DNA from 3 places in the Burkholderia sp. F1 genome. Region 3 is predicted to be linked to each of the others. Evidence: riboswitches for the same ligand, from Rfam matches in the RefSeq annotation. Region 3 holds a riboswitch; each other region holds the start of a gene.
What was found. Region 3 has a riboswitch for ZMP and ZTP ahead of ACFIMZ_RS36840 (aminodeoxychorismate synthase component I). Riboswitches for the same ligand answer to the same signal wherever they lie in the genome.
Positions count from the first base shown of each region.

Region 1 (7,815 bases), on a different replicon from region 3:
TCCGCCGGCGCGCCGACGCCCTGCCCCAGGCAATCCGATACCTGGCCGTTCACCGTCGGCCACGTCGACATTGTGTCGCCGACATAGCGAACCAGCAGCGCGTCGGACGACGCAGGTGCTGGTTCGCAGCGCACCTGGGCATCTTCGCCGCGCACGCGAGCCGATGCGCACCCGAACAGCGGCGGCAGCGGCGAGCTCGAGAGGTCGAGCGGCTGAAAGCCCGCCATCTGGATCTGCTGGCCGATCAGCGTCAGTGCGGTGCTTGCGGCGTCGCGCATGCGAAACGCATCGTCGGCCCGGCGTTGCCCGACACGCTGCGCGTGATACAGCGCGCCGACTGCCGCGAGCACGAGCAGGCCGACCGACATCGCGATCAGCAATTCGAGGAGCGTATGCGCACGAGCGCGACGATCAATGCCCATCGGTCGGCACCTCGCGGAACGGGATCCGCACGCATGACGGCGAACGCGCCGATCGGTCGACCGTTTCGCATCCCGCAGCATCGCCGTCACGCCAGCCGACGGTCGCCAGCCGGACGCCACCCGGCCCGCCATCGATCGTCATCGCGCCATCCGGCAACGACGCGACGGCCAGCGCCGCGAGGCCCGCATCCGCGCCGGGTGTCGCCCGCGCGCTTTCGATGCGTGCATCGGCCAGCCACAATGCACGTTCGCGCCAGATCGTCGAGCGCTGCGCACGCGCCATCGCGAATTGGCCGCCAGCCACCGTGAGCATCATGACGGCGAGCAGCGCGACCGCCACCGCCGCCTCGATCAGCGACGCGCCGCGCATCGTGCGCCGCGGGCTCATCAGGCCGCCTCGCAACGACCGGCGACGACGCGCGCCCGGCCGCCCGCCGCGATCCGCACGCAACGCGCCGCGCGTGACGCATCGGCCTCCGGCCCGCTCCGGCGCGGCCGCAGCTCGAACCGCCGGATGCCGCCGATTGCCTGACCGGCCGGCGGCGCAAAGGCCAGCTCGTGCGCGACGCCCGCGACGATCACGTCCGGATCGCGCGGATACCGCCGCAGCACCTGCGCCCGCTCGTCGAAATGTCCGCTCACGAGCCAGCCGCACGACCATTCGCCGTCGTCGCAGCGCTGGCCGGGATGCACACAGGCGCCGTCATTCCCTGCCCGGCACAGTGTGACGCGCACGCCAAGGCGCGCCGCTTCGGCCCGCGCGAACGACAGCGCGCCAAGCAGCGTGCGCGAGCGGGCGTCGACCCGCTCGCGCATCCGCCACTGCTCGAACGAAGGCGCCGCGTACAGGCCGAGCCCGGCCAGCACCGCGACCGTGACCATCAGTTCGACGAGCGTGAATCCCCCCGCCCTCCACGCTGCTCCGCTGCGCCACATCGCCGTCCTCCGTCAACGTCATGCGACGACTGTAGCGGCGCGCACGCTGGCGCACCATCTGCCGAACGGCCAGCTGGCGGCGCACGGCCACGCCGGCCACAATCGGCGCAGCATGAACTCGGAGGGAATGCGATGAAACGACGCAGCGCGTCAGCGCTTACGCGGGGGCTTGGCAGCCGGAGAGGCGCGACGGAACTCTTCGATCACGTCGGCAAATTCGGACACGTCTTCGAACCGGCGATACACCGATGCAAAGCGCACATAGGCAATCGTATCGAGGCCGCGCAACTCGTTCATCACGAGTTCGCCGAGCTTCTCGCTACGCACTTCGCGCTCGCCTGTCGCGAGCAGCAGATATTCGATGCGGGCGACCGCCGCATCGATCGCGTCAGCCGCAACCGGCCGCTTGCGCAGCGCGAGTTGCATGCTGGCGACGATCTTGCGACGGTCGAATTCCGTGCGGCTGCCGTCCTTCTTCACGACGGCCGGCAGGGCCAGTTCGACCCGTTCGTACGTCGTGAAACGCTTGTCGCAGGCGGAGCAGCGGCGGCGCCGGCGAATCGCGGCGCCGTCTTCGGACACGCGCGAATCCACCACCTGCGTGTCGTCGCTGCGGCAGAACGGGCAGCGCATGAGCGATCAGCGATAGACCGGGAAACGCTTGGTCAGCTCGGCCACTTGCGCGCGCACGCGCTCGATCGTCGCTGCATCTTCCGGGTTGTCGAGCACGTCGGCGATCAGGTTGCCGACCAGCTCGGCCTCGGCCGTGCCGAAGCCGCGCGTCGTCATCGCCGGCGAGCCGAGACGGACGCCGCTCGTGACGAACGGCTTTTCCGGATCGTTCGGGATCGCGTTCTTGTTGACCGTGATGTGCGCGGCGCCGAGCGCGGCTTCCGCTGCCTTGCCGGTGATCTGCTTCGCACGCAGGTCGACCAGCATCACGTGGCTTTCGGTGCGGCCCGACACGATGCGCAGGCCGCGCTTGACCAGCGTCTCGGCCAGCACGCGCGCATTCTCGACCACCTTCTGCTGGTATGCCTTGAAGTCCGGCGACAGCGCTTCCTTGAACGCGACGGCCTTCGCGGCGATCACGTGCATCAGCGGGCCGCCCTGGATGCCCGGGAAGATCGCCGAGTTGATCTGCTTCTCGTACTCGGCCTTCATCAGGATCACGCCGCCGCGCGGGCCGCGCAGGCTCTTGTGGGTCGTGGTCGTGACGAAATCGGCGTGCGGCACCGGGTTCGGGTAGACGCCCGCGGCGATCAGGCCCGCGTAGTGCGCCATGTCGACCATCAGGTACGCGCCGACCGACTTCGCGATCTTCGCGAGACGCTCGAAGTCGATCTTCAGCGCGAACGCCGACGCGCCCGCGACGATCAGCTTCGGCTTGTGCTCCTGCGCAAGCTGCTCGGCCGCTTCGTAATCGATGTCTTCGCTTTCGTTCAGGCCATAGCTGACGACGTTGAACCACTTGCCCGACATGTTCACGGGCGAGCCGTGCGTCAGGTGGCCGCCGTGCGCGAGGCTCATGCCCATGATCGTGTCGCCCGGCTTGAGCATCGCGAAGAACACGCCCTGGTTCGCCTGCGAACCCGAGTTCGGCTGGACGTTCGCGGCTTCGGCGCCGAACAGCTCCTTCACGCGGTCGATCGCGAGCTGCTCGACGACGTCGACGTATTCGCAGCCGCCGTAGTAGCGCTTGCCCGGATACCCTTCGGCGTACTTGTTCGTGAGCTGCGAGCCCTGTGCGGCCATCACGGCCGGGCTCGTGTAGTTTTCCGACGCGATCAGCTCGATGTGATCTTCCTGGCGGCGGTTTTCCTGCTCGATCGCTGCAAAGACTTCGGGATCGACGTTCGCAATGGTGCTTTGGGCTCTGTCAAACATACGGTTTCCGTTAAGTGTGTACAGGTTGACCGGGGTGGCCGAGTACATTGCGCTGCTGGCGGCACCAGCTCGACGTGGCGGAAGAATCCGTATGACGTGAGGCAGGGACAGCCACCGGCGATGCACGCGACGGCGCACAACGGCTGCCCAGGCGAACGGCAAAAACGGCGCCCTGCGCTTCACGGTGGGATGCTCCACCTTGAACCCGGGGGTTCTATCGCCAGTCACGCAGGGGTGATGAGCGCGTTAGTTTATTGGATGCGTCATGAATAGGCAACCGCGCGGCGGCCACCGCAAACAAACGGGGACAGAGTTGCGCCACCCGCGCCGGCTGAGCTTTGCGCCTTGCCGCGGTGCGGCAATCTCAGTAGGCTTGCAGGTTCCCCACCCGCTACCCTACCGACCAGGAGCAGCAATGATCGTGTTCGTCACAGGCGCGTCCGCCGGCTTCGGCGCCGCCATCGCCCGTGCCTTCGTCAAGGGCGGCCATCGCGTCGTCGCGACCGCGCGCCGCAAGGATCGTCTCGACGCGCTCGCGGCCGAGCTCGGCGACGCACTGCTGCCGCTCGAGCTCGACGTGCGCGACCGCGCCGCCGTCGAAGCCGTGCCGGCCGCCCTTCCCGCCGAGTTCGCCGCGCTCGACGTGCTTGTCAACAACGCCGGTCTCGCGCTCGGCGTCGAGCCTGCCCACAAGGCCAGCCTCGACGAGTGGCAGACGATGATCGACACCAACTGCTCGGGCCTCGTGACGGTCACGCACGCGCTGCTGCCGGGCATGATCGCGCGCGGTCGCGGCCATATCTTCAACCTCGGCTCGGTTGCCGGCACCTACCCGTACCCGGGCGGCAACGTCTATGGCGCCACCAAGGCTTTCGTCAGGCAATTCAGCCTGAACCTGCGCGCCGACCTGATCGGCACGCCGCTGCGCGTCACCGACATCGAGCCGGGCCTGTGCGGCGGCACCGAATTCTCGAACGTCCGCTTCCGCGGCGACGACGCGAAGGCGGCCGGCGTGTACGCGAACGTCCAGCCGCTCACGGCCGAGGACATCGCCGACACGATCTACTGGATCGCGACGCGTCCCGCGCACGTGAACATCAACACGATCGAGATGATGCCCGTCGCCCAGGCGCCGGCCGGCCTCACCGTCCATCGCGGCTGACGGTCCGCCGCGAGCCGCCCCGGCGGCCGGCTCGCGGCCCGGAACATTCCGTTACGAATCGGTTGCAAGGCGGCCTCCCCGCTTCCGGTAAAATGCGCGCCATGACTCAGCCTACCCGCCCCCCGGAAGCGCCTTCCGGCTTCACCTGGCCGGTTCGCGTGTATTACGAGGATACCGACGCAGGCGGCATCGTCTTCTATGCCAACTACCTGAAATTCTTCGAGCGCGCGCGCACCGAATGGCTGCGCGCCTGCGGCATCGACCAGCGGCGCCTCGCCGACGAAACGGGCGCGATCTTCATCGTCCGCAGCACGGCGCTCGACTATCGCGCGCCGGCGCGGCTCGACGATACGCTCGCGATCACGAGCCGGCCCGGACGGATCGGCCGCGCGTCGGTGGAATTCATGCAGGAAGCGTGGCATGGCGACACGCTGCTCGTCGCCGGGCAGATCCGCATCGGCTGCGTCGACCGCACGGGCATCCGGCCGGCGGCAATCCCGCCGACGGTGCTCGACGCGCTGCAACGCGGGCCCGTCATCGACGCCGGGCACACTGTGTTGTCAACGAGGCTCGCGTGAGCCCCGTTTAGACAAAGCCTATGAACTTGCCTTCCTGAACCGATACTAAGCAAGGTTCGGCGTCAGGCGCGGCAGCGGCACCCCGCGCGCAGCGCAGCGCCCGCGCCGGGCAACCCCGGCCGGGAACGCCTAGCCGGGCCCCTTAGCCGGGCGCCCCCGAAGGGACGTTACTCAAACCTCTATGAACACTTCTCAAGACCTGTCGATCATTTCCCTCGTCCTCAATGCGAGCGTCCTGGCCCAGGCCGTGATGGGACTGCTGCTGCTGCTGTCGCTGATGTCGTGGACCTTCATCTTCCGCAAGTGGTTCGCGATCCGCCGCGCACGCGCACAGACCGAGCGTTTCGAACGGGATTTCTGGTCGGGCGGCGACCTGCAGGCCTTGTATCAGAGTGCGGCGAACAACCGCCACACGATCGGCGCGCTCGAGCGGATCTTCGAATCGGGGATGCGCGAATTCCTGAAGGCGAAGGAAAAGCGCATCAGCGACCCGGGCCTCGTGCTCGACGGCGCGCGGCGTGCGATGCGCGCGTCGTTCCAGCGCGAGATGGACGTGCTCGAAGCGAACCTGGCATTCCTCGCGTCGGTCGGCTCGGTCAGCCCGTACATCGGTCTGTTCGGCACGGTCTGGGGGATCATGAACTCGTTCCGCGGCCTCGCGAACGTCCAGCAGGCAACGCTCGCGAACGTCGCGCCGGGCATCGCCGAAGCGCTCGTCGCCACCGCGATCGGCCTGTTCGCCGCGATTCCGGCCGTCGTCGCCTACAACCGCTACGCGCACGACATCGACCGCCTCGCGATCCGCTTCGAGACCTTCATCGAAGAGTTCTCGAACATCCTGCAGCGTCAGGCCCAGTAAGGAGCGCGACATGGCCGGAACTCCCATCCGATCCAGCATGCGCGGCGGCCGCTCGCGCCGCGCGATGGCCGACATCAACGTCGTGCCGTACATCGACGTGATGCTCGTGCTGCTCGTGATCTTCATGGTCACCGCACCGCTCGTCGCACCGTCGATCATCAACCTGCCGACCGTCGGCAATGCCGCGCCGCAGGAGCAGACGCCGCCCGTCGTCGTCAACATCAAGGCCGACCGCACGATGAGCGTCAAGTACAAGGGCAACGCGGGCGCGACGCAGGAAGACACGATGACGAAGGCCGAGCTCGACAGCTTCATCGCCGCCCGTCAGGCGGATCATCCTGACCAGCCGGTCGTGATCGCGGCCGACAAGACCGTGCAGTACGATGCGGTCATGACCGTGATGTCGGATCTGAAGGCGCGCGGCGTCAAGCGCGTCGGCCTCCTCGTCAAATCGCAATGAAACGGCAACCCCCGCGCAGCACCGCCTACCCGCCGATGCCGCCGCGCGAGCGCGGCACGTGGCGCGCGTTCGCGCTCGCGGCGTTGATGCACGTGCTGCTCGCGCTGTTCCTGTATCACGGCGTGCAATGGCAGAACAGCACCCCGGCCGGCGCCGAGGCCGAGCTTTGGACGACGGTGCCCGACATGCCGGCGCCGCAGCCGGCCCCGACGCCGCCTGCCCGCGTCGCCCCGCCCCCTCCCCGGTGAAGAATGAGGAAGCGGACATCGCGCTGCAGCAGAAGAAGCGTCAGCAGGAAGCCGCCGCACGCGAAGCGCTGCTCGAACAACAGCGCCGCGCGCAGCAGCTCGAGGCGCAACAGGAAGAGCAGGCCAAACGCACGCAGCTTGCGGCCAGGCAGGCCGCTGCGCTCGCCGCGCAGAAGGCCGCCGAGCTGGAAAAGCAGAAGCAGGCTGAAAAGCTCAGGCAGAAGCAGCTCGCCGAGCAGCAAAAACTGGAACAGCAGAAACTCGAGCAGCAGAAGCAGGCAAAGCTCGAGGCGCAGCAGCAGGCCGCGAAGACGAAAGCCGAGGCCGCGGCCAAGGCGAAGGCTGAAGCGGCGGCCCGCGCGAAGGCCGATGCGGCGTCGAAGGCGAAGCTCGACCAGGAGCGGCGTGTGCGCCTCGCGCAGATGCAAGGCCTGGCGGGCGGCGGCGAAGGCGGTGGCGAAGGTCTCGCGAAGAGCGGCACCGGCACGGGCTCCGGCGGCAACGCGGCCTCCCCGGGCTATCCGGACAAGGTGCGCCGCCGCGTCAAGCCGCACATCGTCTGGGGCGGCGAGCGCGACAGCCTGACGACCGTCGTCGCGATCCGCTGCACGCCGTCGGGCGACGTATTGAGCGTATCGATCCGCCGTTCGAGCGGAAATTCGGGGTGGGATCAAGCCGTGGTCAGTGCGATCCAGGCGTCGGTCCCGTTGCCGCCCGATTCTAACGGTCGTACTCCATCGGACATTACGATTACCTTCAAGGCGGCGGAGTGAACGGAAATGCGCTTACACTCCCGCCGTCGCTGTAAGACGGGAACGAATCGGGTATTTTTACAGTCTGTGCGGTTGCGCAGCGATACAAGTCATACGGGAAGCAAGAAGCATGAGTTTGATGACGAAGCTAGGTTTCAGGGCACTCGTGGCCTCGTGTCTGATTGCGGCGGGCAGCGCCGCTAACGCGCAGGTCAACGTGCTGATCACCGGCGTCGGTTCGACCCAGTTCCCCATCGCCACCGCGAATTTCGCGAACGAGGCGGGCCTGCCGCAGCAGGTCACGTCGATCGTCCGCGCGGACCTCGCCCGCAGCGGCAAATTCACCAACATCGACGCCGGCAGCACGCCGGTGCCCGAGACCGCATCGGTCGACCTCGGCGCATGGAAAGCCAAGGGCGCGAATGCGTTCGTCGCCGGCAGCGTGAACCGCGACGCGAACGGCCAGTACAAGGTCAACTTCATCCTGTACGACACCGTCAAGCAGCAAAGC
Region 1 covers NZ_CP172421.1:880,380-888,194, reverse strand. Annotated here, with positions in the region: gene ACFIMZ_RS04330 (PilW family protein) at 1-422, opposite strand, end outside; gene ACFIMZ_RS04325 (hypothetical protein) at 412-810, opposite strand; gene ACFIMZ_RS04320 (GspH/FimT family pseudopilin) at 810-1,358, opposite strand; gene nrdR (transcriptional regulator NrdR) at 1,509-1,991, opposite strand; gene glyA (serine hydroxymethyltransferase) at 1,998-3,245, opposite strand; ZMP/ZTP riboswitch at 3,384-3,483, opposite strand; gene ACFIMZ_RS04305 (SDR family NAD(P)-dependent oxidoreductase) at 3,661-4,407, shown strand; gene ybgC (tol-pal system-associated acyl-CoA thioesterase) at 4,500-4,985, shown strand; gene tolQ (protein TolQ) at 5,167-5,844, shown strand; gene tolR (protein TolR) at 5,855-6,304, shown strand; partial or broken gene tolA (cell envelope integrity protein TolA) at 6,301-7,325, shown strand; gene tolB (Tol-Pal system beta propeller repeat protein TolB) at 7,435-7,815, shown strand, end outside.
Region 1: another riboswitch for ZMP and ZTP. It lies ahead of glyA (serine hydroxymethyltransferase); the one in region 3 lies ahead of ACFIMZ_RS36840 (aminodeoxychorismate synthase component I).

Region 2 (7,815 bases), on a different replicon from region 3:
GTTCGCTGCCGAACGACTTCGTCGCCGACCCGGCGCTCAAGCCGGTGATCTCGAAGACGTTCGAATTCGGCGCGCGCGGCCGCATCGGCGCGGCGACGACCTGGAGCGCCGCCGCCTACCGCACGACGCTGATGGACGACATCCAGTTCATCAGCAGTCCGGCGAGCGCGCAGGGCTACTTCCGCAACGTCGGCGACACGCGGCGCCAGGGCGTCGAGCTCGCGGGCCGCACGCAGCTCGGCCGGCTCGGCGTCGGGTTTTCGTACAGCCATGTCGACGCGACCTACCGTTCGTCGTGGACCGAACACAGCCCGGCGAACTCGGCCGCCGATGCGAACGGCAACGTGAAGGTCAAGGCGGGCGACCGCATCCCGGGCATTCCCGCGCACACGGTGAAGCTGCGGCTCGACTACGCGGCGACGCCCGCGTGGGACATCGGCGCGAACGTCACGTGGCGCAGCGGCGTCCATGCGCGCGGCGACGAGAACAACCAGGACGTGAACGGCAGGATCGCGGGCTACGTGCTCGTCGATCTCGACATGCGGTACCGGATCACGAAGCGGTTCGAGGTCTTCGCGAGCGTGACGAACCTGTTCGACAAGCGCTATGCGAGCTTCGGCGTGCTCGGCCAGAACTTCTTCAACGGACCGAACCACACGTTCGACGGCGCGAATCCGGTGCACGAGCAGTTCGTCGGGCCGGGCGCGCCGCGCGGCGCGTGGGTCGGCGTGCGCTATGCGTGGGATTGAGCGCTTCGCGGCGGAACCGCGTGGCCGGCTGAACCGGTTCCGGGCTTCGCGCGGTGCGCGCGGTTACGCGCACGGCATCGCCGCGAACATCGCATGGATTGCGCGGGCGACGCTGCGGGCCAATGCCGGGTCGCCTGCCAGATGCCCGGCCGGCACGCGCTCGATCCGGGCGGCGGGCACGGCGCGGCTGAGCCGCGCGACGTTGCCGATAGGGCAGACGGGATCGCGCATGCCGTGCGCGGCGAACAGCGGCACGCCAGCGTCTGCCGCGCGGCGTGCGAGCGCGAGCAGCCGGCGTTCGCCGAGCCAGCAGCCGTGCCGCAGGTAATGCGCCTGGATCCGGTACTTGTCGATCAACCGGAGGACGCCCGGGTGCGAGCGGATCGTGCGCGCACGCGGATGGCGCGATTGCGGCGACGCGAGGACCGCGTCCTCGTACGCGCGCCACGCGAGCGCGACCGCGCGCTGTCCGGCCGCGCCCGCGCCGGGACGCAGCCGCCGCGCGCAGCACGACGGCAGGCGCAGCGGATCGCGGCAGCCCGCCGATGCGCACAGGCGCCGCCATTCGCGCGGCGCGCGCGTGCGCGACGTCGTGAACAGGCGGCGCACTTCGCGCGGCGACGTCAGGAACAGGCCGCGCATCACGACGCCGGTTACGCGCTCGGGATGCCGGCCTGCATAGGCGAGCGCAAGCGCCGCGCCCCACGATCCGCCGACGACGCCCCAGCGCGCGATGCCGAGCCGTTCGCGAATCGCTTCCAGATCGCCGATCAGCCGCGCCGTGCTGTTGTGGCGTGTGCCGCCGCGCGGCGACGACGCGCCGGCGCCGCGCTGGTCGACGAGCACGACGCGCACGCGCGTCAGGTCGAACAGGCGCAGGATGCCGGGCTGGCTGCCGCTGCCGGGCCCGCCGTGCAGCACGACGACCGGGTGGCCGCGCGGGTCGCCGGTCACGGCAAACGCGACCGATTGCGCGTCGCGGCGGATGCGCCTGCGGTCGGGCACCGCATGCGCGGCGGGCATGGCGGGCAACGCGGTCGGCTGCGCGGGTCGGAGCGGGGCAGGCTTCATGTCGGCTTGGCTCGGGAGCGGGTGTCGGGCAATGGTCGCTTGATCGTAATGAAGCAAAGCCGGAAACGCGCCAGCGTCGAGGATCGGGAGTTGCACGGGTAGCGGCAGCGTCGCGAGCGCGGTATCGGAAACGCTCACCCATCCGGCGGCTCGGCGGGCGCGACTCCCCGGATCATGTCTTGCATTCGTCGCTCTGGACCTTTGATCTGCTATAGAAATCCTGGACAGAAATCTACGACGCTACAAGCCTTACCGGGAGACGCACCAAAATCATCTCCGGCGGGCGCAATTTTCCCCATGAGCATCCCATACGTGGCCCTTGGCGTCGCGGAAGCGGCTTCGCCGGCGAGCGTGCTCGCGCAGGAGTTGTGTGTCGGAATGCTGAGGAAGAGCAGGGGCATGCAGGCGGAAGTCCGGATCGAGACGGCAGACTAGAAGACATGCTAGGATTTCTTCACTCACGTGACTGGCGCATATAGATAGAACACTATCGGGGAGCGTGAGGTTGCTGCCGCCGCGCGCCTGGGCATTACCTACTATCCCTGGAGATGGGTTATGCCTGATTTCACACAATTGCTCATGTTCGCTCTTGTGGCGTTGGGAATGGTTCTAACGCCGGGGCCGAACATGATTTATCTGATTTCCCGCTCAATTTGCCAAGGTAGACGCGCAGGCCTCATTTCGTTGGGGGGTGTTGCTCTGGGCTTTGTGTTCTATATGCTCTGTGCGGCATTCGGAATTACGGCTTTCGTATTTGCGGTACCTTACGCATACGATGCGCTTCGCTTTGGCGGCGCTTTGTACCTTTTGTATCTTGCCTGGCAAGCGGTCAGACCGGGCGGACGATCCGCGTTTGCAGTGCGCGACCTACCGGTCGATACTCCAAGGAAGCTCTTTGGCATGGGGTTTGTCACTAACCTGGCGAATCCCAAAATCGCCGTCATGTATCTGTCGCTGCTTCCCCAGTTCATTACGCCAGGACATGGCAGTGTTCTTGCACAATCGCTGGCGCTTGGCAGCGTTCAGATTTCGATCAGCCTCGCTGTGAATGCACTGATCGTCGTGACAGCCGGATCGATATCTATCTTCCTGTCAGGACGCCCGTCGTGGCTATTGGTGCAGCGCTGGCTGATGGGAAGCGTTCTGACAGGTCTGGCGGTGCGGATGGCATCCGAATCCAGGAAATAGCGACGCCTCGCATCGGTTGTACGTCGCCCCTGCGTTAAGGAGGTCTGCGCAACGCGGATTCATGCTGACCTTCCACGCCCCTAACAGTTGAGTTATCGCCCTGGATAACACGTTCCGCACAAAATCTACCGATGCCCCAGGCAAGCTACAAGACGGAAACCTATTGGAAACAGTATCAATCCTTCTTTCCCGCACATGCGCGAGTAACCGCCGCCAGCGGCCCGAACGAAGAGTGGCTCCCCTGGAGAGGAGCATCGATCCATGTTGATCGATTTCCCTGCGCTGCATCGCCGCTGACGGTGGTCGTAGTGCATGGAGGAGGAGGATACGGCCGGTTGTTCGCGCCGATTGGCAAGCTATTGCACAGCGCCGGCTACGAGGTAGTCGCTCCGGATCTACCGGGGTATGGATTGAGTCAGGCGCCTCCTTCACTGGTTTCCTATGAGGCGTGGACCGACTTGCTATGCGATCTGGCATCCATCGAGTACCGGAACACTGGGCGACGCGTAGTATTGTGCGGCGGAAGCCTTGGTGGCTATCTGGCTTACCTGTGCGCGGCGCGGATGGGTGACGGCCCGATTGCTGGCGTGATCGCCACGACCCTTGCGGATCCGCGCTCGCCGCTGGTGAAACGACAGTTTGCCCGCAACGCGCTGGTGCGCCACGTCATGATGCCCCTGTTGCCCTTCTGTGCCCCTCTGATCGGCAGACTGAGACTGCCCGTGAAGTGGTTTACCAAAATGGGCGCGATGTCGAACGATCCATCGCTAAACCGGCTCGTTGCCGAGGATCCCTATGGTGGCCGCGTACGTGTGCCGATCAATTTCATGCAGTCAATTTTCGCCGTGCGGCCGGACATTGAGCCCGAGGACTTCGACCGCTGTCCTTTCCTGCTTGCTCACCCCGAAAACGACCGCTGGACGGGCTTCGAATCGAGCCGGCAGTTCTTTGACCGCATCAAGGGCGAGAAGAGATTGGTGATGCTGGAAAACTGCGGTCACTTTCCGGTGGAGGAGCCCGGCATCGCGCAACTGGAACAGGCTTCGATCCGATTCCTGCGGGAGATTGCCAGCAACGGATCGCGCTCATGACCGCGTGACATTGTGTTGTGACGAGGTCAGAGACGTACTACTGCCCGCCGGGGCCGGTCATGGCTGCGCCCGCCTGTCCGGGAAGATCAGGAAGCTGACACTGGCGAGCACGCAGACAGCAATGCCGCTGTAGAGCATGATCCCGCCGAAACCGTGCACGAGCGCGGCGCGGCCAGTCGCCGCCAGCGTCTCCGCAGACATGGACGCCCATGCGCCAGCGCTGGCGGAAGGCAGGCTCCCGGACGCAATACGATTGGCCAGCGCGCGCAAGGATGCCTCGTCGGACGGTTTGGCCAGCGCCATTTGCAGAAATTGCAGCACCCCTTGCACCAGCAGAAATCCCATCAAGGCGATGTTGATGGCGAGGGAGATCATGCGGGCGCTCATGTCGATGCCGGATGCCATGCCGGCGCGTGCGCTGGACACCGAGCCCGTCGTGGTGTTGGTCACAGGGGTATTGGTGATGCCCAGGCCCGCGCCAGCCAGCAGGCAGCCTGGCAGCACGGTCAGCCAGCTCGCGTGTTCGATGCGGCTGCCGATGAGCATCAGGAAGAACCCCAGCCCGATGGTGAACAGGCCGGCGGGAATGACGATGCCGGGCCGGTAGCGCAACGCCAGCCGTTCGCCGATGGGTGGGAACACCAGCGTAGGCAAGGTGTAGGCCAGCAGCGACACGCCTGCGGCCGCCGGACCCTGACCCAGCGCACTCTGGAAGTAGATGGGCAGGTAGATGATGAACGGCCAGAAGCTGAAGTTCATGCCCACCGAGCCAAGCAAAGCGCCGGAGAAATTGCGTACCCGGAATACCGAGAAGTCGAACATCGGGTGCGCGACGCGCGTTTCCACGACGAGGAACAGCACGAAACTGGCGGCACTCGCCGCGATGACGCTCAGGGCGGAAGCGCTGCCGAATCCCGTCTCGGCGCCCTGCGTCACGAAGTAGGCAAGTCCCAGCACGGCGAGGGACAGGGTGACGATGCCAGCCAGGTCCAGTCTCCGTGCGTGCGGATCACGCGATTCGCGCACGCCAATGATGGCCAGACCGAGCGTCAGGGCCGCGATGAAGACATGCACCCAGAAGACCCACTGCCAACTGGACACGGCGACGATCAGGCCACCGATCAGCGGTCCGAACCCGAGCCCGATACCGAAGACGATGCCCCAGATGCCGAACGCCCTGCCGCGTTCGGCGCCGTCGGGGAACTGGTGCGAGAGTACTGCCACGAGGCAAATGAGCATCGCGCCGCCGCTCGCGCCCTGCAGGAAGCGGCTGGCGATCAGGACAGGCGTACTCCACGCCAGGCCGCACAGCAGCGAGGCGACGCCAAACAGCACGATGGTGCAGAGAAATACGCGCTTGCGGCCATAGCGGTCGGCCAGTGTTCCCGTGGCCATCAGAACGGCGGTGCAGGCGATGGTGTAGGCATTCATGATCCACTGCATGCCGCTGAAATTGCCATGCAGTGTCACTTCCAGCGTGGGCAGGATCACCGGCACGCTGGAAATCTCCAACCCGAACATCAGGGCGGCCAGGCACACGGCCAGTAGCGCCACAGCGTTGCGCGCGGCAAAAGGATGGCCTGTCTGCGGCCGGGGCGGTTCCTCGATGTCACGCACCTGCATGGTTCTTTCGCTCCAAGATTTAGGGAAGGGGTCTGGCAACCCACGCCGCAGCACAGTCTATGGGAATAAATTTCCCATATTGGCTCAATAACTTCTCATACAATGTTCCCTGCAGGAACCAATCGAGATCGCGATGCAAGACAAACTGGATGGGGTCACAACGTTCGTGCAGGTCGTCGAAGCCGGCGGATTTGCGCCCGCAGCAGAGCGACTCGGCCTGACACGCTCGGCGATCGGCAAGGCGATCGCCCGTTTGGAAGCACGGCTAGGTGCGCGACTGCTACAGCGCAACACACGTAGCCAGGTACTGACGACAGAGGGGCAGGCATACTACGAGCGCTGCGTGCGCGCGCTAACGGAACTGGACGCGGCGGAAGCCGATCTGGACAACGGCCGCCTGGAGCCATGTGGCCGACTGCGGGTGAGCGTGCCCGAGGCCTTCGGGCATCTATGCGTCGCCCCGATCCTGCTTGAGCTCACGCGTCTCTATCCGCAACTGCATATCGACCTGTCGTTCAGCGATCGGTACGTGGACTTGATCGAAGAAGGCTTTGACCTTGCCGTCCGCATCGGCAACCTGCACGACAGCGGGACACTGGCGGCCCGACATCTGGGTGTCCAGTACGTCAGCATCGGCGCGTCTCCGGACTATCTATCGCAACATGGCATACCAGGCAGCCTGGAGGAACTGGACGGGCACATCGGGATAGCACCGTCTCGCACAGGCGTCCCCGCGCCGTGGGATGCGCAACCTGCCGGCGGCCATGTCCGGCGGCTAGCTATACGGTCACGGATCAGCATGGATGACGTTCAGGCAATCGCGGCTGCAGCCGTCAAAGGCTATGGCCTCGCCTGGCTACCTGGCTGGCTATTGGCCAGATACGTACAAAGCGGTGAACTGGTTCCCGTCCTGGAGAGCTACCGTGTCCGCTCTCAGGAAATCCATGCGTTATGGCCGCAGGTGCGCCATCTGCGTTGCAAGACCCGGGTCGCCATCGACGCACTCGTAGCCCATATTCCGGCGATGATGAATCCGGGCAACTTGCCCGTCAGGTAGGCGCACTCGCGTCAAAATGCTGCAGGAGCCGGTATCCCTCAACCCAGTCATCGAGTTGGCTGGCGGCATTCAAATGTCCGCGTGCTCCGACGTCGAGAAATTCGCTGCCCCATGTACTGGCACAGGACTGTGCATAACCGATTGCCCCATAGGGATCGTTGTTGCTTGCAACCACGATACTGGGAAATGGCAATCTTGCTGACGGTACGGGCGAGAACCCGAGGCTGAAGGCGGAGGGAAAGGCCGATGTCGACGGGTCTGGAACAGCGACGAGCAGTGCCCCTCGAATGGCGACCGCGCGACGCGCGGCCCAATGCACGACCGCAAGGCACCCGAGACTATGAGCGACGATGATCGTATCAGGACCGAGAGCCGCCACATCGCGATCGATTGCCGCTACCCATTCGTCGCAGACGGCATGATCCCAGTCTTCGACCTTCATGCGTCGCCAGTGCCCCGGCTTTGCAGCCTCCCAGATACTTTGCCAGTGTGTTGCTCCCGAATTGCCGTGACCAGGCACTGTCAGAACGCGTCGACTCATGTTTAGCCTCCCTGAATGAGTATCCAGTGTAAAAGCCGATGGTCTCTGTCAGAATGGCCGAACCAATGAAAACGTTGCCCGCTGGCTTCGAATGCACGGAATTGAAGGGCATGCACGAATGAATCCTAAGCAGGTGGAACTAGATCGACTCGACTGGCGCATTATCGAGGCGCTGCAAACGCATGCGCGCGTGACGAATACCGAGCTGGGCAAGCAGATCGGATTGTCGCAACCAGCTGTCAGCGCCCGAATCAGGCGACTCGAGGAGCAAGGCGTGATCGAAGGTTACTCGGCAAGAATCAACGCCGGGCTGGTCGGTCGCGACATCTCCGCGCTAATCCGCCTGCAAACGAGTCACGCGCAGATTGCGAAATGCCTGAAAGCCTTCGCGACGATGCCTGAGATCATCGAGGCGCACCGCATCACGGGCAACGATTGCTTTATTGTTCGCGTGGTAGTTGAAAGAATGAACCAGCTAGAAACCGTCATCGACGC
Region 2 covers NZ_CP172422.1:667,896-675,710, forward strand. Annotated here, with positions in the region: gene ACFIMZ_RS22020 (TonB-dependent receptor) at 1-749, shown strand, start outside; gene ACFIMZ_RS22025 (alpha/beta fold hydrolase) at 813-1,772, opposite strand; gene ACFIMZ_RS22030 (hypothetical protein) at 2,118-2,255, shown strand; ZMP/ZTP riboswitch at 2,273-2,355, shown strand; gene ACFIMZ_RS22035 (LysE family translocator) at 2,376-3,008, shown strand; gene ACFIMZ_RS22040 (alpha/beta hydrolase) at 3,140-4,099, shown strand; gene ACFIMZ_RS22045 (MFS transporter) at 4,157-5,722, opposite strand; gene ACFIMZ_RS22050 (LysR family transcriptional regulator) at 5,856-6,779, shown strand; gene ACFIMZ_RS22055 (alpha/beta hydrolase) at 6,772-7,320, opposite strand; gene ACFIMZ_RS22060 (Lrp/AsnC family transcriptional regulator) at 7,439-7,815, shown strand, end outside.
Region 2: another riboswitch for ZMP and ZTP. It lies ahead of ACFIMZ_RS22035 (LysE family translocator); the one in region 3 lies ahead of ACFIMZ_RS36840 (aminodeoxychorismate synthase component I).

Region 3 (7,815 bases):
CAAGAGGATGATCGGAGAACGCTTCAACGCCCCGGGAAGCCGCGTGCCCCGTCATGCCACGCCCGCGGCCTCTTCAACGATCCAATCCATGAACGCGCGCACTACCGGCCGCTGCGCGGCGTCCGGCCGGGTGACCGCATAGTAGGCGAACCTGGCCGGCCAAGGCCGGTCCAGGACCTGCACCAGACGCCCCGCGGCAATTTCTTCCCGCGCGTACACCTCCGGCACCAGCGCCAGGCCCTGCCCCGCTTCCGCGGCGCGAATCAGCAGGAAATCATCCTCGAAGGCCGTCCCGCGTGCGGCGCGCGGATCGTCAGGCACACCATGCGCGGCGAACCAGAGCGGCCAGTCGGCACGGTCGGAATCGTGCAGCAGCGGATAGTTCAGGCAATCTCCAGGATTCCCAACCATCAGGCCCTTCGCCACCAGGCCGGGGCTGGCCACCGGCACCAGCACCGGCGCCATGAGCCGCGTGACCTCCAGCCCGGGATAACGCCCCAGACCGTGACGCAGCGCCACGTCCACGCGATCACGGCGCAAATCCACCAGCGCGGACGTCGCCTCGACGCGCACCTCGATATGCGGGTGGCGCGCGTTGAAGCGCCCCAGACGCGGCACCAGCCACGACGCGGCAAAGGTCGCCACGGTGCTGACCGTCAGGGTCTGGCGAGCCTTGATCGCTTCCAGCGCATCCACGGCCGCATCGATCTGTGCAAAGGCATCGCGCAGCGACGGATGGACGCCGGCGCCGGCCTCGGTCAGGCGCACGCCCTGTCGCGCCCGCTCGAACAGCGCCACGCCGAGCCGGTCCTCCAGCAGCCGGATTTGCTGGCTGACGGCGCCCGGCGTGACATGCAGCGCCTGGGCAGCCGCCTTGACGCTGCCGCGTTGACCGACTTCGACAAAGGTACGCAAGGCCTGCAACGGAAGAAAGGTGGACATTGGATTTAGATTATCTAAATTCGTCGGGTAGAAATTATCGCTTTTTCGGACGTTTCACGTGAAAGACAATGACTCAAGTTTAGTTTTTCAACTTGATTCAGATTATCTAAACATAGAAAGCGCACGATGATCGACCTCTACACCGACAGCTCGCCCAACGGCTTCAAGGCAACGATTGCGCTGGAGGAACTGGCGCTGCCCTATCGCCTGCATCACGTCCGAGTCGACTCGGGCGAACACCGGCAGCCGGCGTTTCTCGCGCTGAATCCGCACGGCCGCATTCCGGTCATCACGGATGACGAGACCGGCATCACGCTGTTCGAGTCGGCTGCCATCCTGCTCTATCTCGCCGAAAAGACCGGCAGGCTCCTGCCGAAAGGTACCCAGGCCCGCTGGGAGGCGATCAAGTGGCTGCAGTTCCAAGCGTCGAGCATGGGGCCGATCCTCGGTCAGCGCGTCCACTTCGAGCTGCTCGCCGACGAACGCATCCCGGCCGCCATCGAACGCTACCGGCGCCTGACGGAGGACGCCTTCGCGGTGCTCGACGCGCGCCTGGCCGCGCATGCGTACCTGGCCGGCAACGACTATTCCATCGCCGACATCGCCACCTTCGGCTGGACGCACATCGCGCGGATCATCGACCTGGATTTCGGCCGGCATCGGCACCTGTGCGCGTGGCATGAGCGTGTCTCGGCACGACCCGCGGTACGCAAGGGCGTCACGCTGCCCGCGCCCGCAACGCATGCATGAATTCAAGGACTCAAAGAACATGAACGACATGGATTCCCTCCAGGCTCCATGCGGGGCCTCCTATCCCGCGTTTGCCGTGCATCCGGGCTACCGGCGGATGTTCGCGCCCGACCGGCTGACGATCGGCATCTTTCTGCCGCTGCGCGTCTATGACGGCGACATGCGCGCGCTGGCCGGGCAGGCGGACCTCGTCGCGGACCTCGACCGCCGCGGCTTTGCCGCCGTATGGGTGCGCGACGTGCCGTTGTTCGATCCGTCGTTCGGCGACGCCGGACAGGTATTCGATCCCTTCACCTATCTGGCCTTCCTTGCCGCAAGGACGAAGAAAGTTGCACTGGCAACGGGCAGCGCAATCTTCTCGTTGCGCCATCCGATCGACCTGGCCAAGGCATCAGCCACCATCGACCGGTTGTCGGGCGGCCGGCTGGTGCTGGGCATCGCGTCAGGCGACCGGCCCATCGAATTTCCGGCCTATGGCCTGGCACATGAAGCACGGGGCGCACGGTTCGCGCAGGCGGTCGGGTATTTCCGCCAGCTCATGGGGGCGGGCCACCTGGCGATCGATTCGCCGCTGGGGCGTTTCGACGGCGCCGAGTGCCTGCCCAAGCCCGCCGCCGGCATGGTTCCGCTGATCGTCACCGGTTCGTCCGGCCAGTCGCAGGCATGGATCGCCGCGCAAGCGGATGGCTGGCTGACCTATCCCGGCGCCACGCACGACTGCCTGGGGCCGCAGCGCCTGGCCGAGAAAATCCGCGTGTGGCGCGCCTTGATTCCCGACGGCGGATTCCGGCCGCACATGACCAACGAATGGCTGGATCTGGTGGACGATCCTGACTTCCCGCGCACCCCGCTGCGCGGCGGGTTCATATTGCGAACCGGACGCAAGGGGCTGATCGCGTTGCTGCAGGAATGGCGGGAAGCGGGCGTCAACCATGCCGCGCTGGGTATCCAGTTCTCGCCACGGCCAGCGGCGGAGGTGATACAGGAACTGGCCGAGGAAGTGCTGCCGCATTTTCCATCGCACGAAGGACCGGCGGCATTCGCGGCCTCGTGGTGACCGCGTCCCGCATTGAATGCGCTCACGACACGAACGACAAAAGCCGATACGGGTATGAGAGAATCGGCGCGTCGCGTAACTGGCGCCACGAGATAGAACACTATCGGGAAGCGCGACGTGAATCGTGTTGCCGCGCGCCTGGGCCTGTTTCCCTTTGAACCATTCGACGGTCAGGAATATGCCCGCCCTCTCCCGCGCCTCCCATTGCCTCCGGGTTCCCGGATCATTCCGTTCGTCCACGCATGCGCCGGAAACCGGCGCGCTCATCGCGCGGCGGGTCTGATGGTCACTTGCCGCTTTGAAAATGCCATCCAGGACAGCGCCCTTGCGCTGCATGGATTCGTCAAGAAAATTTCCGCCAGCACGGTCGATGAACTGCCGCAGGCCATCGCCGATATCGACGATGCACAAAAGGAAGGCCGCTGGATTGCCCTCAAACTCGCCTATTCCCTGGGCGAGTGGCTCGAACCCGCGCTGATGGAAAACGGTTCGCATTCCGCGGACAACGCCACGCCTCGCCTGACCGCCCTCGTCTTCGAGCGCGCGTCGCACGAGCCCGCGTGGAAATCCCTGCCGGCGCATCGCTCCAGCCGCATTCTCAGTGCTCGCCCGAGAATCGGCTTCGACGAATACAAGGAAAGGATCTCGGCCATCAAGCGCTCGATCGAGAATGGGGATGTCTACCAGATCAACTACACGCTTCCGGTCGACGTCAGGTACGAAGGTGACCCGGAGTCGCTCTATCGCAGCCTGATCAATCTGCACCCGGTCTCGCATGCGGCCTATATCGACGATGGCGACTCATATGTCCTGTCCTTCTCGCCCGAGCTTTTCCTGTCCCGCTCCGGAGGAATCCTGACGAGCCGCCCGATGAAAGGCACCGCGCCCCGGCATGCGGACCCGGAAGCGGACCGGATGTCCGCGCGCATGCTGCAGGCAAGCTCGAAAGACCGGGCCGAGAACGCGATGATCGTCGACCTGCTGCGCAACGACATGGGCAGAATCGCCCGCACCGGCTCCGTCACCGTCGGGAAGCTGTTCGAGCTTGAACGCTACCCGTCCATCTGGACGCTGACGTCGACGATCAACGCGGATATCGGGCACACCCCCTTCTTCGACGTGCTGCGCGCACTCTTCCCGTGCGGCTCGGTCGTCGGCGCGCCGAAGATCGCCGCCATGCGCGGCATCCGGCAACTTGAAATGGCGGATCGCGGCCTCTATTGCGGCAGCATCGGATGGATGGCGCCCAACGGGGATTTTTCGCTGAATGTCGCCATCCGGACGCTTGTGCTGGAAAGAAACGGCACCGGCGTATATGGCGTCGGCGGCGGCGTGGTGTTCGACTCCGAAGCGGATCTCGAGTGGCGCGAATGCCAATGGAAATCCCGCGTGCTGGGTGACGTGTTTGGCGAAGCATGGAACTGACGATCCCGGTTACCGGCGCCCCGGGTACGCGCTGACCACTACCCCCGCGCAGCCGGCGTCGACGCCAGCCGCGACACGACGTCCCGCCCCTGAACCGACAGCAGCACGCGCGCGTGCTCGCTCGCATCGGCGTCGAGCTGGACGAGGCCGTGGCCGAGCAGCGCACGGACCTCCGCCAGCTCGCCGTCCAGCTGGCATGGCGCGCTGGCCAGCACCATCAGCGCGGCGATTTCATGTGGACTCAGCAGCACATCCGCACCTCGCTCGACAGGTCAACCCGCCCGCTCACAACAGCACGATCTGATGCTCGACCGCCGGCTCCGCATCGGCCTGCCTCGGCGCGTCGCGCTCGGACACGATCCGGCCGGGCGTCGCCGGCGCGAGCGTCCCGGTCTTCAGCCAGCCGAGCGAAATCGGCCACAGCGTCGCTTCGAAGCGGCTATGGAAGAACGCGAAATGGCCGATGCTGTCGACGCCGATCGCATCCGGCGGGATCCGCAGATGCACGACGCTGCTGCGCGTGAAATACCGCAGCAGCCTCTCGATCGCGGCAATCGTGCCGAACGGGTCGTCGGTGACGCTCGCGGCGAGCACCTGCGCGCGCATCCCGGCGAAGCGCCGGACGAGCGCGCGGCGCTGCGCGTCGTCGCGCGCGATCGGCGCGCGCCGGTAGGTGTCCTCGAAATCCGGCCGGCTGCGGCTCCACGACAGCGCAACGCCCCTCGGCGTGTCCTCCATCCAGCCGAGGCGCTTGGCCGGAAAGTAGCCAAACAGCGCGGACAGCACCGGCATCACGACATGCCACTTCCACAGCATCGCGAGCTTGCCGCGCGGCGCGTAGTCGCGCCAGTGCGCGTACTGCGCGCCCATCGTGAACACGCGGCGGACCAGATGGTTCGACGGCGCGAGGCCGGCGACGAAGCCGCCGATGCTGTGCGCGACCACGTCGATCGGCTGGCCCGGAAACTCGGCGAGCGCATATCGCAGCACCGCCTCGAAATCGCGCTCGCCCCAGTCGAGCCACGTCGCGTCGAGCCGCGCGAGCTGCGCGGGCCGCGATTCGCCGATCCCGCGATAGTCGTACACGATCGCGTCGTAGCCGTGCCGGTGCAGGTACGCGGCAAACCGGAAATAGTAGCGGCAGCGCACCGACGTCGCCGCGTTGACGATCACGACGGGCCGCGGCTCGCCATCGTCCTGGCCCGCGCGGTGGCGCCAGACGAAGCCCTTGATCGGATAGCCGTCCGCCGCCGTCAGCGCAATCGATTCCGGCTCGGCGATGTTCGTGTCCCTGTCACTCATTCCGCTCATTCGAAAATCTCCACATGCCCGAGTGTCATGCGTGTCGCATCGCCAAGGCCGCGCACGACCCACGCGGATACGCCACTGTGCCTATTTCACTTGACCGGGCTGTTTCGCTCAATCAATCTTCTTGCATCTCTCGCATGAGGAGCACGCATGGCAGTCCCGCTCGTCCGGCTACCGTCGCTCGACCTGGTCCGCGGCTTCGTCGCGGTCGGCCGCCGCATGAGCATCACGCTCGCGGCCCAGGACCTCTGTCTCACCCAGTCGGCGGTCAGCCGCCAGGTCAACGCGCTCGAGGAGGCGCTCGGCGTCAGGCTGCTGAACCGCGGCTACCGCGCGATCACGTTCACCGCCGAAGGCGAGCGGCTGTTCCGCGCGGCGGACGCCGCGGTGCAGCAGATGCAGGACGTCGTCGATCTGCTGACGCATCCGAAGGCGCGCCAGCCGGTCACGGTCACCGCGAGCATCGGCGTCGCCGCGCTGTGGCTGCTGCCGCGCCTCGGCAACCTGCAGCGCCGCCATCCCGACATCGACCTGCGGGTCGCCGCGACCGACCGGGTGCTCGACGCGCGCACCGAGGGGATCAATCTCGCGATCCGCTATGCGCCGGCGAGCGGCGTGCCGCCGGCCGCGATCCGCCTGTTCGACGAAACGATCGTGCCGGTCGCGCATGCGTCGCTCGGCATCACGACGCTCGATGCGGACACCGTCGCCCGCCACGTGCTGCTCGAATTCGACGGCGCGCGCCGGCCGCTGCTGCAATGGTCCGATCACCTGGGCGCGCTCGGCCTCGACACGCTGCGGCCGCGCGGCATCCTGCGCTTCAACCAGTACGACCAGGTGATCCAGGCAGCGCTCGCCGGCCAGGGAATCGCGCTCGGCCGGCGCGCGCTGATCGAGCCGCTGCTCGCGGACGGCCGGCTCGTCGCGATCGGCGACGCGCCCGCGGGCCGCGCCTCCGGCCACGCATACTGGCTGTGCCAGGCCGACGAGACGCTGCGCGCCGACGTGCGCGCGGTGGTCGACTGGATCGTCGACGAGGCCCGCACGGCCGCGGGCGACGCCGCCGCGCCGTCGCCGGCCGCATAGCGCCCCGGCCGGCCACGCCCGTTCGCCGGCCCCCCGAGACCTTCGCGCACCCCGCGCCGCGCCGCCACCTACCAAAGCTGGTAGTTGTCCGCGCTCGGCGCAACGCGGTGAAATCGACGACGTTCCAACGACCGCACCGCAGCGTCCGCGGCGCCCGAGCCGGGCGTCCGCCCGCCGCGCATCAGGAGGCACTCGCGATGAAACACCTCAAACCCTGGTTGGCCGCCGCGCTCGCGCTGGCGACGCTCGCCGGCGCGGGCCGCGCCGCCGCCGAAGAGCGCGTGATCCGGATCACCGGCTTCGGCGCGACGTCGGGCGTGCTGCGCCCGTTCGGCGTCAACAGCGAGGCGGCGCTGCGCGCCGCCGCCGACGACATCAATCGCGCGGGCGGCGTGAAGCTCGGCGACGGCGCGCGCGGCCGCATCGAGATCAGCTACCTCGACGACAACTGCAAGCCGACCGAGGGCGTCGACATCGTGCGGCGCCTCGCGCAGACCGACACGCTGGCGGCGGTCGGCACGACCTGTTCGCCGGTCGTGCAGGCGGTGTACGGGTCGCTGCAGAAGAAGGCCGGCGACGCGACCGATTCCGGCCTGCAGCTGCCCGTCTTCACCGACGTCGCGATGAAGATCGGTCTCGCGAAAATGTCCGACTGGTCGTTCCGCAACATTCCCGACGAGAATGCGATGTACGACGACGTGTTCGCGTGGGTCCGGCGCACGCACCCGGACGCGCGCACCGTGTACGGCGGCGTCGAGCAGAACTTCGTCCACTCGAACCAGACCTGGTACCAGGTGATGAAGCCGCGCGCGCAGGCGGCCGGCTTCGACGTGCTCGGCGAGACGCGCTGGCTGCTCGACGACACGAACTTCGCCGAGCAGGTGCGCGCGATCAAGGCGACCCATGCCGACGTCGTCGCGATCTCCGCGCACCCGTACTCGGCATGCGGCGTGCTCAAGGAAATGCAGCGCCAGGGCGTGCGGCCGAAGGTGCTGGTCGGCCTCACGAGCAGCTCGACGCCCGAGCTGCTGAAGGTGTGCGGGCCGGCGGCCGAGGGGCTCGTGATCCCGACCAGCTTCGCGACGATCAACCCGGACGCGCAGAAAGCCGCGACCGAGACCGCCCGCTATGGCGGCTACGCGGACCTGCACAGCATGGCCGCGTGGGAGATCCTCCATATGATCCGCGCCGCGATCGAGACGCGCGGCGTGCTCGCGAAGCCCGACACCGTGCAGGCCGACCGCGAG
Region 3 covers NZ_CP172423.1:578,245-586,059, forward strand. Annotated here, with positions in the region: gene gcvA (transcriptional regulator GcvA) at 52-942, opposite strand; gene ACFIMZ_RS36830 (glutathione S-transferase family protein) at 1,069-1,692, shown strand; gene ACFIMZ_RS36835 (LLM class oxidoreductase) at 1,712-2,749, shown strand; ZMP/ZTP riboswitch at 2,815-2,900, shown strand; gene ACFIMZ_RS36840 (aminodeoxychorismate synthase component I) at 3,032-4,174, shown strand; gene ACFIMZ_RS36845 (hypothetical protein) at 4,213-4,425, opposite strand; gene ACFIMZ_RS36850 (alpha/beta hydrolase family protein) at 4,460-5,476, opposite strand; gene ACFIMZ_RS36855 (LysR substrate-binding domain-containing protein) at 5,633-6,568, shown strand; gene ACFIMZ_RS36860 (ABC transporter substrate-binding protein) at 6,766-7,815, shown strand, end outside.